DNA from 2 places in the Streptomyces sp. NPDC004539 genome. Region 1 is predicted to be linked to the other one. Evidence: riboswitches for the same ligand, from Rfam matches in the RefSeq annotation. Region 1 holds a riboswitch; the other holds the start of a gene.
The links. Region 1 has a riboswitch for glycine ahead of gcvT (glycine cleavage system aminomethyltransferase GcvT). Riboswitches for the same ligand answer to the same signal wherever they lie in the genome.

Region 1 (6,875 bases):
TACGAGCGTTCCGCCGACCTCACCGAGCCCCCGGGCCCCGGCGCCTTCCGGGTCCGGGTCATGGCCCGAGGAGAGGTACAGGACCGACTCGACCCGTTCCTGTCCCCGTGCAACCCGGTCATCGAGGACTGACCCGCACCCTCAGCACTCGATGATGTTGACCGCCAACCCACCCCGAGCCGTCTCCTTGTACTTCACACTCATATCCGCCCCCGTCTCCTTCATCGTCTTGATGACCTTGTCGAGAGACACCTTGTGTGAACCGTCCCCCCGCATCGCCATCCGAGCCGCCGTCACCGCCTTCACCGCGGCCATCCCGTTCCGCTCGATGCAGGGGATCTGGACGAGCCCGCCGACGGGATCGCACGTCAGCCCGAGGTTGTGTTCCATGCCGATCTCGGCCGCGTTCTCGACCTGTTCCGGAGAGCCGCCCAGGACCTCCGCGAGGGCGCCCGCGGCCATGGAGCAGGCGGAGCCGACCTCGCCCTGGCAGCCGACCTCGGCGCCGGAGATGGAGGCGTTCTCCTTGAAGAGCATGCCGATGGCGCCGGCGGCCAGCAGGAAGCGGACCACGCCGTCCTCGTCGGCGCCCGGGACGAAGTTGATGTAGTAGTGGAGGACGGCGGGGATGATCCCGGCGGCGCCGTTGGTGGGGGCGGTGACCACCCGCCCGCCCGCCGCGTTCTCCTCGTTCACGGCCATCGCGTACAGCGTGATCCACTCCATGGAGCGCGCCAACGGATCGCCCTCCGCCCGGAGCTGACGGGCCGTCATCGAAGCGCGGCGGCGAACTCGCAGACCCCCGGGGAGGATTCCCTCCCGGGACATCCCCCGCGACACGCACGCCTGCATGACGTGCCAGATGTCCAGCAGCCCGGCCCGGATCTCGTCCTCGGTCCGCCAGGCCCGCTCGTTCTCCAGCATCAGCGAGGAGATCGACAGGCCCGTCTCCTTGGTGAGGCGCAGGAGTTCGTCACCGGTACGGAAGGGGTACTTGAGGGCCGTGTCGTCGAGCTTGATGCGGTCCGCCCCGACCGCCTCCTCGTCCACCACGAACCCGCCGCCGACCGAGTAGTACGTCCGGCGCAGCAGCTCGGCGCCCTGCGCGTCGAACGCCCAGATCGTCATGCCGTTGGCGTGGTACGGAAGCGCCTTGCGCCGGTGCAGGACCAGATCGTCGTCGAACGAGAACGGGATCTCCCGCTCGCCCAGCAGCCGCAGCGAACCGGCGGACTTGATCTCCTCCACCCGCTCGTCCGCGTGCTCGACGTCGACCGTGCGCGGCGAGTTCCCCTCAAGACCGAGGAGGACGGCCTTCGGCGTGCCGTGCCCGTGCCCGGTCGCGCCCAGCGACCCGTACAGCTCCGTACGGACCGACGCGACCGACTCCAGCAGCCCCTCGCCCCGCAGCCGGCGGGCGAACATCCCGGCCGCCCGCATCGGCCCGACCGTGTGGGAACTCGAAGGTCCGATGCCGACCGAGAAGAGGTCGAACACAGAGATGGCCACGGGGAACTCCAACCAGAAAGGGCGGGGGCACACGCCGTCGGGTGCCCCCGCGAGAAGAACTACTTGCTCAGCCCGGGGTACAGCGGGTGCTTGTCCGCCAGCGCCTTGATCCGGATACGGAGCCCCTCCGCGTCGTACGCCGGCTTCAGCGTCTGCGCGATGACGTCCGCGACCTCGGTGAAGTCCTCGGCCGTGAAGCCGCGCGTCGCGAGCGCGGGCGTCCCGATGCGCAGCCCCGACGTCACCATCGGCGGACGCGGGTCGTTCGGGACGGCGTTGCGGTTGACGGTGATCCCGACCTCGTGGAGCCGGTCCTCCGCCTGCTGCCCGTCCAGTGCGGACTCCCGCAGGTCGACGAGGATCAGATGCACGTCGGTCCCGCCGGACAGGACGTTCACGCCCGCCTCCCGCGCGTCCGCCGCCGTCAGCCGCTCGGCGAGAATCCGCGCGCCCTCCACCGTCCGGCGCTGGCGCTCCTTGAACTCCTCGGAGGCCGCCACCTTGAACGACACGGCCTTCGCGGCGATGACGTGCTCCAGCGGACCGCCCTGGAAGCCGGGGAACACCGAGGAGTTCAGCTTCTTCGCGAACTCCTTCTTGGCGAGGATGATCCCGCCGCGCGGCCCGCCGAGCGTCTTGTGCGTGGTGGACGTGACGACGTCCGCGTACGGCACCGGGTTCGCGTGCAGCCCCGCCGCGACGAGCCCGGCGAAGTGCGCCATGTCGACCCACAGGTACGCCTCGACGGCGTCCGCGATCCGCCGGAACTCCGCGAAGTCCAGCTCACGCGGGTACGCCGACCAGCCCGCGATGATCACCTTCGGCCGGTGCTCCAGCGCGAGCCGCTCCACCTCGGCGAGGTCCACGAGACCCGTCTCCGGGGAGACGTGGTAGGCGACCACGTTGAACTGCTTGCCGGAGAAGTTCAGCCGCATCCCGTGCGTGAGGTGGCCGCCGTGCGCGAGGTCGAGCCCCAGGATCGTGTCCCCGGGCTGCGCCAGCGCGAACAGCGCCGCCTGGTTCGCGGACGCCCCGGAGTGCGGCTGGACGTTCGCGTACTCCGCGCCGAACAGCTCCTTGACCCGGTCGATCGCGATCTGCTCGGCGACGTCGACGTGCTCGCAGCCGCCGTAGTAGCGGCGCCCCGGGTACCCCTCGGCGTACTTGTTGGTGAGGACCGACCCCTGCGCCTCCATGACCGCGAGCGGAGCGAAGTTCTCCGAGGCGATCATCTCCAGGGTCGACTGCTGCCGGTTCAGCTCCGCGTCGACCGCCGCGGCGATCTCCGGGTCCAGCTCGTGCAGGGACGTGTTCAGGACAGACATGGGGACGACTCCTCAGCCGGCGGTGAAAGCGGTGTACTCGTCGGCGGAGAGCAGGTCGCCCGGCTCGTCCGTGATCCGCACCTTGAAGAGCCAACCACCCTCGAACGGCTCGGAGTTGACCAGCGACGGGTCCTCCGTGACATCCGCGTTGACCTCGGTGATCTCACCGGACACCGGCGCGTACAGCTCGCTCACCGACTTGGTCGACTCCAGCTCGCCGCAGGACTCGCCCGCGGTCACGGCCGTACCGACCGCCGGGAGCTCGACGAAGACGACGTCACCGAGCGCGTTCGCCGCGTGCTCGGTGATACCGACCGTCGCGACGCCGTCCTCGGCGGCCGACAGCCACTCGTGTTCCTTGCTGTAGCGCAGGTTCTGGGGGTTGCTCATGGCCTGAATTCTCCTGTACGCGGGGGAGTGCTCGGTAAGCGGGACGCTTGCGTGACCTGGAAGGATCACTTCTGGCGCTGGTAGAACGGCAGAGCCACGACCTCGTACGGCTCGTGGCTGCCTCGGATGTCCACGCCGACCCCGGCCGTCCCCGGCGCGGAGTGCGCGGCGTCGACGTACGCCATCGCGATCGGCCGGCCCAGCGTGGGGGAGGGGGCGCCGGACGTCACCTCGCCGACCACCTCGCCGCCCACGACGACGTCGTACCCGGCGCGCGGGACGCGGCGGCCCTCGGCGATCAGGCCGACCAGGACCCGGGGCGGACGGCGCGAGGCCAGCTCGGCGGCCTCGGTGAGCGCCTCGCGGCCCACGAAGTCGCCCTCCTTGGCGAACTTCACGACCCGCCCGAGCCCGGCGTCGAAGGGCGTCAGGGACGTCGACAGCTCGTGCCCGTACAGCGGCATGCCCGCCTCCAGGCGCAGGGTGTCCCGGCAGGACAGCCCGCAGGGGACGAGGCCCGCGGCGGCGCCCTCGGCGCTCAGCGCCTCCCACAGCGCGACCGCGTCCGACGGCGCGACGAACAGCTCGAAGCCGTCCTCGCCCGTGTACCCGGTGCGCGCGATCAGCGCCGGCACCCCGGCGACCGTCCCCGGCAGCCCGGCGTAGTACTTGAGGCCCTTCAGGTCGGCGTCCGTGAGCGCGCCCACGATCCCCGCCGCCTCCGGCCCCTGCACGGCGAGCAGCGCGTACGCGTCCCGGTCGTCGCGGACGGCCGCGTCGAACCCGGCGGACCGCTCGGTCAGCGCGTCCAGCACGACCTGCGCGTTCGAGGCGTTGGCGACGACCATGAACTCGGTCTCGGCGAGCCGGTAGACGATCAGGTCGTCCAGGATGCCGCCGTCGGCCCGGCAGATCATCGTGTAGCGGGCCCGGCCCACGCCGACCGCCGCGAGATCGCCGACCAGGGCGTGGTTCAGCAGGGCGGCGGCCTGCGGGCCGGTGACGGTGATCTCGCCCATGTGCGAGAGGTCGAAGAGGCCGGCCCGCGTGCGGACGGCGGTGTGCTCCTCGCGCTCCGAGCCGTAGCGCAGGGGCATGTCCCAGCCGGCGAAATCGGTCATGGTCGCGCCCAGCGAACGGTGCAGGGCGTCGAGCGCGGTACGGCGCGGGGCGGCGGAGCTGCTGGTCATCGGAGGTTCGTCTCCCAGGTGCGACGGGTGGGCAAAGGGCTTCCCGTCCGGAAACAGGAAGCTCCTCCCCATCTGTCATCGGAACCTGAGAGGTTCGCCGTGACCCTCGGAGGGAACACGGCTTGCACCTTGGGTGGGGCCACCGCAGGCGGCCCGCTTTTCAGATGTGCCTCGCCCACGCGGTAACGGTGCCTGAGAGATTCAAGGGAGGGACTTGCTCCTTCGGCGCCCCAGCGACACAAGGCTGGGAACTCTCCCGCGCGGATTCGAACGGCCGGTATGCAGTTGGCGCGGCCATCATCGCACGCCGACCCCGCCGCGCGGCAGGCCCACATCTGTAACCGGGCTGTGGCAGGAAGCGCATGAAATCGCGAGACAGAATCCATTACCTTCTCTTTACTGTCAATGGGGAGACCCGTAACCGACGGGGCCGCTCCAAGGGGAGGACGAATCACGGTGAACAGGACCACGGCGTACGCGACGACCTCGGCGCTCGCGCTGCCCGCCCAGCGGGGGACCTGCGCCGAGCGCCCCGCCCCGGTCGTCCGCGACCTGCGCGACCGCGCCGGCCACAGCCCGCACGCCCTGCTCTTCGGCCCCCGCGACCTCGTCGTCGTCACCGGCCTGCCCGGCAGCGGCAAGTCCACGCTGATGCGCCGCGCGGTGCACGGCACCCGCATCGACTCCCAGGACACCCGCGACCGCTGGGACGCGCGCACGCCCCGCTTCCTGCCGTACGCCGTCTACCGCCCCCTCGTCCGCCTCGCCCACTACGCGGGCCTGTGGCGGGTCCTGCGCTCCGGCGAGGGCGTCGTCGTCCACGACTGCGGCACCCAGTCCTGGGTACGGGCCTGGCTCGCCCGGGAGGCCCGCCGCCGGGGCGGCACCCTGCACCTCCTCCTCCTGGACGTCACCCCGGACACCGCGCTGGAGGGCCAGCGCGAACGCGGCCGGGGAGTCTCCCGGTACGCCTTCCTGCGCCACCGCCGCGCCGCGTCCCGCCTGGTCGGGGCGGTCGAGAAGGGGAAACTCCCGGACGGCTGCCAGGCCGCGGTGCTGCTCGACCGGGACGCGGTGGACGTCCTGCGCAGGATCGCTTTCACCGGCTGACCCCGCCACGGCCGGTACGCCTTTAAGCTTTTCCTCTTCGACAGCGGTTTTCAGCAGACGGTGGACAGCGATGGACTTCCTGGGTGTCCCGGCATCCCCACACCCCTATCCCCACGGCGGCTGGCCGGGCAACGAACTGGAGGAGGTGCTCTCCGCCTCCCTGGGCGTGCCGTCCGCCGGGGCCCGAATAATCGAGGTCCTCGCGCGCAGCTTCGTCTGGGTCCCCCTGCCCAACGGCGGCGGCCCCCGCACCGGCCCCCTCGACCTCCCCACGATCGACGTCGGCGGCGGGACGTACGTCCCCGTCTTCACCTCCGAGGAACAGTTCCGCCAGGTCACCGGCGCCCACATGTCGTTCACGATCGCCCCGGCCGTCGAGTTCGCCAAGGGCCTGCCCCCCCAGGTCGGCATCGCCCTCAACCCCGACGGCGTCGTAGGCGTCCCCCTCCCGCCCGCCGCCGTCGCGGAGCTCTGCCGGGGCGGGCGCACCGTCCTCGACGGGACGGCCTCCGGCGCCCGCGTGCGCCTCTTCGAGCCGGACTGGCAGGACGACCCGATGGACTTCCTCGCCGAGGCGTCCAAGGAGTTCGAGGCGACCGGCACGGTCCTGACCGCCCGCCGCTGCCTGGCGGCGATCGAGACGGCGGCGCCCGTGCTGTTCGTGGGCGTCGAACTCGGCCAGTGGGAGGGCGACTTCCGCGAACGCCCGCTGGACGCCCTGGGCCGCGCCCTCGGCCGCGTCCCGATCGGCTGGCAGGTCAACCTGATCCTGCTCGACGTCGCGGAGGACCCGGTGGGGGTGTGGATGAAGGGAAACGTGCGGCCCTTCTACACGCGGGCCGCCTGAACCCGCCCGCGCACAAACGGCGAACTCCCGGCAGGCGCTTAAGCTTGACCACGACGCAGGGCAACGGCACACATGGGGCAACTCACGAAGGGGCGGTAAAGACGTGAGCGTGAGCGTGAGCGGCACCGCTGCGACCGGCCAGGTCGAGCACATGCTGCGCCAGGTCACGCCTGGCCGCTACGACGCCTACGAGGCACTCCTGCGCGCGCTCTCCACCCCGACGACCGGCCAGATCTGGATGCTCCTGTGGCACGGCCAGGCCGGCTCCCCGGACGCCCAGTACGGCTCGATGGAGGTCGACGGCCACGCGTACGCCCCCGCCGTCACCTCCGCCCAGGAGCTCTCCGCGAGCGGCTGGAACCGCTCGTACGAAGTGGTGGACGGCCTCGACGCGGCCCGCACGCTCTACCCCGACCGGCACGGCCTGTGGCTGAACCCGCACGCGCCGGGCGGCGGCGTCGGCGTCCCCTGGGCGGACCTGCGCCGGATCGCGACGGGCCTGGA
Region 2 (6,875 bases), on a different contig from region 1:
GACGACCGTCACTGGCGCGCGAGCGCACGGTTCGCCGCGGGCTGCGCCCTGACCTTCGCCGCCCTGGCGCTCCTGACCGACTGGGACGCCGGCACCCTGACCCCGCCCCGCGCGGCCCTGTGGCTCGCCCTCGCGACAGCCCTCCTCCTCGTCCTCCTCCCCGCCCACGTCACCGCCTCCCCCGGCCGCATCTCCTCCCGGGGCCCCCTGCGCCGCCAGACCCTCCACACCGACGAACTCGTCTCCGTACGGCAGCACGGCGGCGCCTCCGCCCACCTGGTCCTGCGCGACACCCGGGGCACCCGCCTCCAGCTCGACCCCCGCGTCCTGGCCGGCAGCCCCCTCCTGTGGCACGAGCTGGACACCGGCGTCCGCCGCTCCCGCGACCGCGGCACCCTGCGGCAGGGTACGGAGGTGCTGGCCCGCCTGACCCGCGAGATCGACGGCGAGACGGCGAAGGCGGTGCTCAGGGCGTCGGGGATGATCTGACACCTATCGTGACCGCATGCACTCCTACACCATCGGCCAGGCAGCCCGGCTCCTGGGCGTCAGCCCCGACACCGCACGCCGCTGGGCCGACGCGGGCCGCTTCACCACCCACCGCGACGACACCGGCCGGCGGCTGGTCGACGGTGAGGACCTGGCCGCGTTCTCCGTCGAGCTGGCCAGGACGGACGGCGACGACGAGACCCCGTCGCACACCTCCGTCCGCAACGCCTTCCCCGGCATCGTCACGGCCGTGAAGCTCGGCGACGTCGCCGCCCAGGTCGAGATCCAGGCGGGCCCGCACCGGCTGGTCTCCCTGCTGACCCGGGAGGCGGTGGAGGAACTCGGCCTCGCGGTGGGCATGGAGGCGACGGCCCGGGTGAAGTCGACGAACGTCCACATCGACCGGGCCTGACCCAGGAGAGAGGCTCCCTCCCCGGCCGAAAAAGCCGGAAAGGGAGCCTCTGTCATTCACTTCACGCGTCGTACGCGTCCAGCGGCGGGCAGGAGCACACCAGGTTCCGGTCCCCGAAAGCCTGGTCGATCCGCCGCACCGGCGGCCAGTACTTCTCGGCGGGAGACCCCCCGCCCGGGAAGACGGCCTCCTCCCGCGTGTACCCGTGCGCCCACTCCCCGCCCAGCGCGGCGGCCGTGTGCGGGGCGTTGCGCAGCGGGTTGTCCTCGGCGGCCCACTCCCCCGACCCGACCTTCTCGATCTCCCCGCGAATGGCGATCATCGCCTCGCAGAACCGGTCCAGCTCCGCCAGGTCCTCGGACTCGGTCGGCTCGATCATCAGCGTCCCGGCGACAGGGAACGACATGGTCGGCGCGTGGAACCCGTAGTCGATGAGGCGCTTGGCGACATCGTCGACGCTCACCCCGGTCGCCTTGGTCAGGGGCCGCAGATCGATGATGCACTCGTGCGCGACGAGCCCGCCGGGCCCGGTGTAGAGCACGGGGAAGTGCGGCTCCAGCCGCTTCGCGAGGTAGTTCGCGGAGAGGACGGCGACCTGGGTGGCCCGGGTGAGCCCCTCGCCGCCCATGAGCCGCACATAGGCCCAGGAGATCGGCAGAATCCCGGCCGAGCCCCAGGGCGCGGCGGAGATCGGCCCGACCCCGGTCTCGGGACCGGCCTCGCTCTGCAAGGGGTGATTGGGCAGGTACGGCGCGAGATGCGCCCGCACGGCGACCGGCCCGACCCCGGGCCCGCCCCCGCCGTGCGGGATGCAGAACGTCTTGTGCAGGTTCAGGTGCGAGACGTCCCCGCCGAAGTGCCCCGGCTTCGCCAGCCCGACCAGCGCGTTCAGGTTCGCCCCGTCGACATACACCTGCCCGCCCGCCTCGTGCACGAGCCCGCAGATCTCCCCGACGTGCTCCTCGAACACCCCGTGGGTGGACGGGTACGTGATCATCAGTACGGCGAGCTCGTCCCGGTACTGCCCGATCTTCGCCCGCAGATCCTCGACGTCGACCTCGCCGTCCTCGGAGGTCTTCACGACGACGACCTTCATCCCGGCCATCACCGCGCTCGCCGCGTTCGTCCCGTGCGCGGACGACGGAATCAGACACACCGTCCGCCCCGCGTCCCCGTTGGCCCGGTGATAGGCCCGTACGGCGAGCAGCCCCGCCAGCTCCCCCTGGGACCCGGCGTTCGGCTGCAACGACACCTTGTCGTACCCGGTGACCTCCGCGAGCCGCTCCTCCAGCTCCCGGATGAGCGTGAGGTACCCGCCGGCCTGCTCGACCGGCGCGAAGGGGTGCAGCTGCCCGAACTCGGGCCAGGTCACCGGCTCCATCTCGGTCGTCGCGTTGAGCTTCATCGTGCAGGACCCGAGCGGGATCATCCCCCGGTCGAGCGCGTAGTCCCGGTCGGCGAGCCTGCGCAGGTAGCGCAGCATGGCCGTCTCGGACCGGTGCCGGCGGAACACGGGGTGCGTCAGGATCTCGTCCCGCCGCAACGCCCCCTCGGCCAGCACCTCCTGAGCCGAGGCGTCCAGCGCGTCGACGTCCCCGGAGACCCCGAACGCCTCCCACACGGCGGCCAGTTGCTCCCGCGTGGTGGTCTCGTCGCAGGCGGCCGAGACGTGGTCGGCGTCGATGAACCGCAGGTTCACCCCACCGATCCGGGCGTGCTCCACGACCGCGGCGGCGGCACCGGGCACCCGCACCAGCACCGTGTCGAAGTAGGCGGCGTGGACCACCTCGACGCCCCCCGCCCTCAGCCCCTCGGCGAGGACGGTGGCGTACCGGTGCGTCTTCCAGGCGATCCCGCGCAGCCCCTCGGGCCCGTGGTAGACGGCGTACATCCCGGCCATCACCGCCAGCAGCACCTGCGCCGTACAGATGTTGCTGGTCGCCTTCTCCCGCCGGATGTGCTGCTCACGCGTCTGGAGCGCCAGCCGGTACGCCCGGTTCCCGTCCGCGTCGACGGACACCCCGACGAGCCGCCCGGGCAGGCTCCGCGCGAACTTCTCGTGGACGGCCATGTATCCGGCGTGCGGCCCGCCGAACCCCATCGGCACCCCGAACCGCTGCGTCGTCCCGACCGCGATGTCCGCCCCCAGCTCCCCGGGAGACCTCAGCAGCGTCAGCGCCAGCAGATCCGCCGCGACGGTGACGAGCGCCCCCAGCTCGTGCGCCCGCTCGATCAACGGCTCAATGTCGCGTACGACGCCGGAGGCGCCCGGGTACTGGATCAGCACCCCGTTGATCTCCCGCCCGGCGACCTCGGCCGGAATCCCCTCGGCGAGATCGGCGACGACGACCTCGACGCCCGTCGGTTCGGCCCGGGTCCGCAGCACGGCGACGGTCTGCGGGAAGACGTCCGCGTCGACGAGGAAGAGCCCCTTCTTGTTCTTCCCCATCCGCAGCGACAGCGCCATCGCCTCGGCGGCGGCCGTCCCCTCGTCCAGCAGCGACGCCCCGGAGGTCGGCAGCCCGGTCAGGTCGGCCACCATCGTCTGGAAGTTGAGCAGGGCCTCAAGTCGTCCTTGAGAGATCTCCGGCTGATAGGGCGTGTACGCCGTGTACCAGGCGGGGTTCTCCATCACGTTCCGCAGGATCACGGGCGGCGTGAACGTCCCGTAGTAGCCGAGGCCGATCATCGAGCCGAGCACCTGGTTGCGGTCGGCCAGCCCTCTCAGCTCGGCGAGCACCTCGGCCTCGGTCCGCGCCCGCGGCAGGTCCAGCGCGGCGACGTTCTTGATGGCGTCCGGCACGGCGGCGGCGGTCAGCTCGTCGAGCGAGCCGTAGCCCACCTGCGCGAGCATCTTGTCCTGGGCCTCGCGGTCGGGCCCGATATGGCGCTGCTCGAAGGGAACGCCCTGTTCGAGGACGCTGAGCGGGGTGCGAGGGACGGTCATTTCGGGGGGCCTCCTGGTCTGAGACGACCTTGGGGGGCACCACGCCAGCGGGGTGCCCGAACGGCCTCCCCCTCTGTCATCTGACCTGAGAGCTTCACCGGCCGCCCGAGGACGCCCGGCTTTCACCGTCGGTGAGAGCGGACGCCGTCGACACCCGCTCTGCTTTCCAGAGTGACCTCGTCCGTGCGGTACGTGGGCCTGAGAGATTCCGGGGAGGAGTTGCTCCTTCGGCGCCCCCGAACTCTCCGGAGGACTCTCCCGCACAGGGTCGACAGCCACTTTCACCCTACCAGCGAGGTCAACGCCCCGGCCTTCGAGTGGCCCCCGGACCAGAAGTGCTCTTTCGTAGTGCTTACGACGACTTTCAACCGGCTTGCGACCAGTGGAGGGCCCGTGCAGACCGACATCGATCCGCGCAACCTGATCGGCCGCAAGGCGTACGACCGCAACGGCACGAAGATCGGCACCATCGACGAGGTCTACCTCGACGACGCGACCGGCGTCCCCGAGTGGGCGGCCATAAGGACCGGCATCTTCACCCGCGACGCCTTCGTCCCCCTGGAGCCCAGCCGCCTCGTCGAGGGCACCCTGCACGTCCCCTACGAGCGCGCCCTCATCAAGGACGCCCCCGACTTCGGCGTGGGCCGCCACCTCTCCCCCGCCCAGGAGCTCCAGCTGTACCACCACTACGGCATGGACACCGTCGCCCCGACCCCGCCGGAGGACCGGGACTTCGGCACCATCGCGGGCGACGACACCACCTCCTGACGACAGGCCGAGGGCACCAGCCGGGGGGCACCCCTAGACCCGGGCCGCCCCCGGCACCAGCGGCAGCGCCTCGGCCGGCTCCAGCTCGGGGTCGTCGACCCGGAACGTCCGCACCCGCCCCGGCTCGGTGTCCCCCGGCGTCTCGAACCGCACGGTCACCCGCCCCACCCCGCTGCCCTGCACCCAGCCGGGCCCGAACCCGGCGTGCCTGACGTCCTCCCCCGGCCGCCACCGGTGCTCCGCGGGCCCGGCGTCGACGGTCTCCTCCCCGGGCGCCTCGGTCTCCTCCTCGTCGTCCCGCACCTCCTCGGCGGCCTGCGCGAACAGGTCCTCCTGCGTGAAGTCGGCGAGCCCCGACACCCCGACCCCGAGCAGCCGCACCCCGCCCGTCGTGTCCACCGAGTCCAGCAGCCGAGCCGCGGCTTCCCGCACCACCGCGAGGTCGTCGGTGGGCCCGCGCAGCGTCTCGGACCGGGTCAGCGTCGAGAAGTCGTACCGCCGCACCTTGAGCACGATCGTCCGCCCCGACAGACCGGCCTCCCGCAGCCGGCGCACACACCGCTCCGCGAGCCGCCGCACCTCGAAGCCGACCCGCAGCCGGTCGTGGATGTCCACGTCGTACGTGTCCTCCACGGACACCGACTTGGTCTCCCGCTCGGCGACCACGGGCCGGTCGTCGCGCGCGAGCGCCATCGCGTACAGCCCGTGGCCGTGTGCCTTGCCGAGGAGGCGGACCAGTTCGTCCTCACCGGCCTCGGCGATCTCGTCGACCGTGACGATCCCGGCCCGCCGCAGGTGGTCGCCGGTGGCCGGGCCGACCCCGGGCAGCGTCCGCACCGGCATCGGCCCGAGCAGCGCCCGCTCGGTGCCCGGCTCGATCAGGACGAGGCCGTCCGGCTTGGCCCGCTCGGAGGCGATCTTCGCGAGCATCTTGGACGCGGCGAGCCCCACCGACCCCGTGAGCCCCGTGATGGCCCGTATGCCCGCCCGGAGCCTGCTCCCCGTCTCCCGGGCCGACGCGCTGTCCCAGGCCGCCCCCTCGGCCTCCAGGTCCACGAACGCCTCGTCCAGGCTGAGCGGCTCCACCAGCGGCGACAGCGCCCGCAGCAGCGCCATCACCTGCTCGCTGATCGCCCGGTAGACCCCGAACCGCGGGATCAGATACGCGGCGTTCGGCGCGAGCCTGCGCGCCTGCGCCATCGGCATCGCCGAGTTCACCCCGAACACCCGCGCCTCGTACGACGCGGTCGCCACCACCCCGCGCGGCCCGAGCCCGCCCACCACGACCGCCTTGCCGCGCAGACTCGGCTTGGCCGCCTGCTCCACCGAGGCGTAGAAGGCGTCCATGTCGAGATGCAGGACCGTCGGCGCGTTTCTCACATCTCCGATGCTGCACCACGCCACTGACAACGGCACCGAACACGCGCCCGAAGCTCGCGGCGACCGCCGTCAGACGGCCTTGTGCCGCCGCCTCGCCAGCTCGTCCGAGGGGTTGTGGCCGACCAGGGTCTCGCCGGTGTCGACCCGCTCGCCGTGCAGTTGCGACAGCGCGCCCTCGACGTCCCGCCAGACCACGCCGACGGCGATCCCGAAGACCCCCTGACCGCCCTGGAGCAGCGCGTGGACCTCGTCCGGCGAGGTGCACTCGTACACCGTCGCGCCGTCGCTCATCAGGGTCATGCGCTCCAGGTCGCGGAAGCCGCGCTCCTTGAGATGCAGGACCGCGCCGCGGATGTTCTGCAACGACACGCCCGTGTCCAGGAAGCGCTTCACGATCTTCAGGACGACGACGTCCCGGAAGCTGTAGAGCCGCTGGGTCCCCGACCCGTAGGCGGCCCGCACGCTGGGCTCGACGAGCCCCGTGCGCGCCCAGTAGTCCAGTTGCCGGTAGGTGATGCCCGCGGCGGCACACGCCGTCGGACCTCGATAGCCGATCTCCTCGGACGCCATCGCCGCCGCCCCCTCGCTGCTGCTCGGCACGGCCGCCGGACGCCGAGGAGCGTGATCGGGCGCGCTGCCGTGAAGCCGGTACGGGCCGTTTCCCCCGAACCCTCGTCCGGGGGCTCCCCCAGCCGTACCGTCGCCGCTGATGCTCACGCCGACCTCCGTCCTTGACCTGCCTTCTCGACGGTAGGCAGTCACCAGGGGTGCGTCAACGATCGCCACACTCGGCACGCCGAGTGATAATCACCCTGGGAGTGGTTTCCCGTACCCCATCGCGGGGAAAGGCTAGCCGAATGCGCTGAGGCGATCCCGTAG

Region 2: it holds a riboswitch for glycine, as region 1 does, so the genes downstream of both, gcvP (aminomethyl-transferring glycine dehydrogenase) here and gcvT (glycine cleavage system aminomethyltransferase GcvT) in region 1, are expected to answer to the same signal.

Annotation. Positions count from the first base shown of each region.
Region 1 is NZ_JBEXLS010000001.1:198,766-205,640, reverse strand. Features, by position in the region: gene ABZX85_RS00955 (immunity 7 family protein) at 1-132, shown strand, start outside; gene ABZX85_RS00950 (L-serine ammonia-lyase) at 142-1,509, opposite strand; gene glyA (serine hydroxymethyltransferase) at 1,569-2,834, opposite strand; gene gcvH (glycine cleavage system protein GcvH) at 2,847-3,224, opposite strand; gene gcvT (glycine cleavage system aminomethyltransferase GcvT) at 3,290-4,414, opposite strand; glycine riboswitch at 4,585-4,683, opposite strand; gene ABZX85_RS00930 (AAA family ATPase) at 4,871-5,524, shown strand; gene ABZX85_RS00925 (enhanced serine sensitivity protein SseB) at 5,595-6,371, shown strand; gene ABZX85_RS00920 (enhanced serine sensitivity protein SseB C-terminal domain-containing protein) at 6,481-6,875, shown strand, end outside.
Region 2 is NZ_JBEXLS010000057.1:7,999-14,873, reverse strand. Features, by position in the region: gene ABZX85_RS49995 (hypothetical protein) at 1-489, shown strand, start outside; gene ABZX85_RS49990 (helix-turn-helix transcriptional regulator) at 506-901, shown strand; gene gcvP (aminomethyl-transferring glycine dehydrogenase) at 963-3,848, opposite strand; glycine riboswitch at 4,025-4,119, opposite strand; gene ABZX85_RS49980 (PRC-barrel domain-containing protein) at 4,242-4,616, shown strand; gene ABZX85_RS49975 (DNA polymerase IV) at 4,650-5,996, opposite strand; gene ABZX85_RS49970 (MerR family transcriptional regulator) at 6,066-6,713, opposite strand.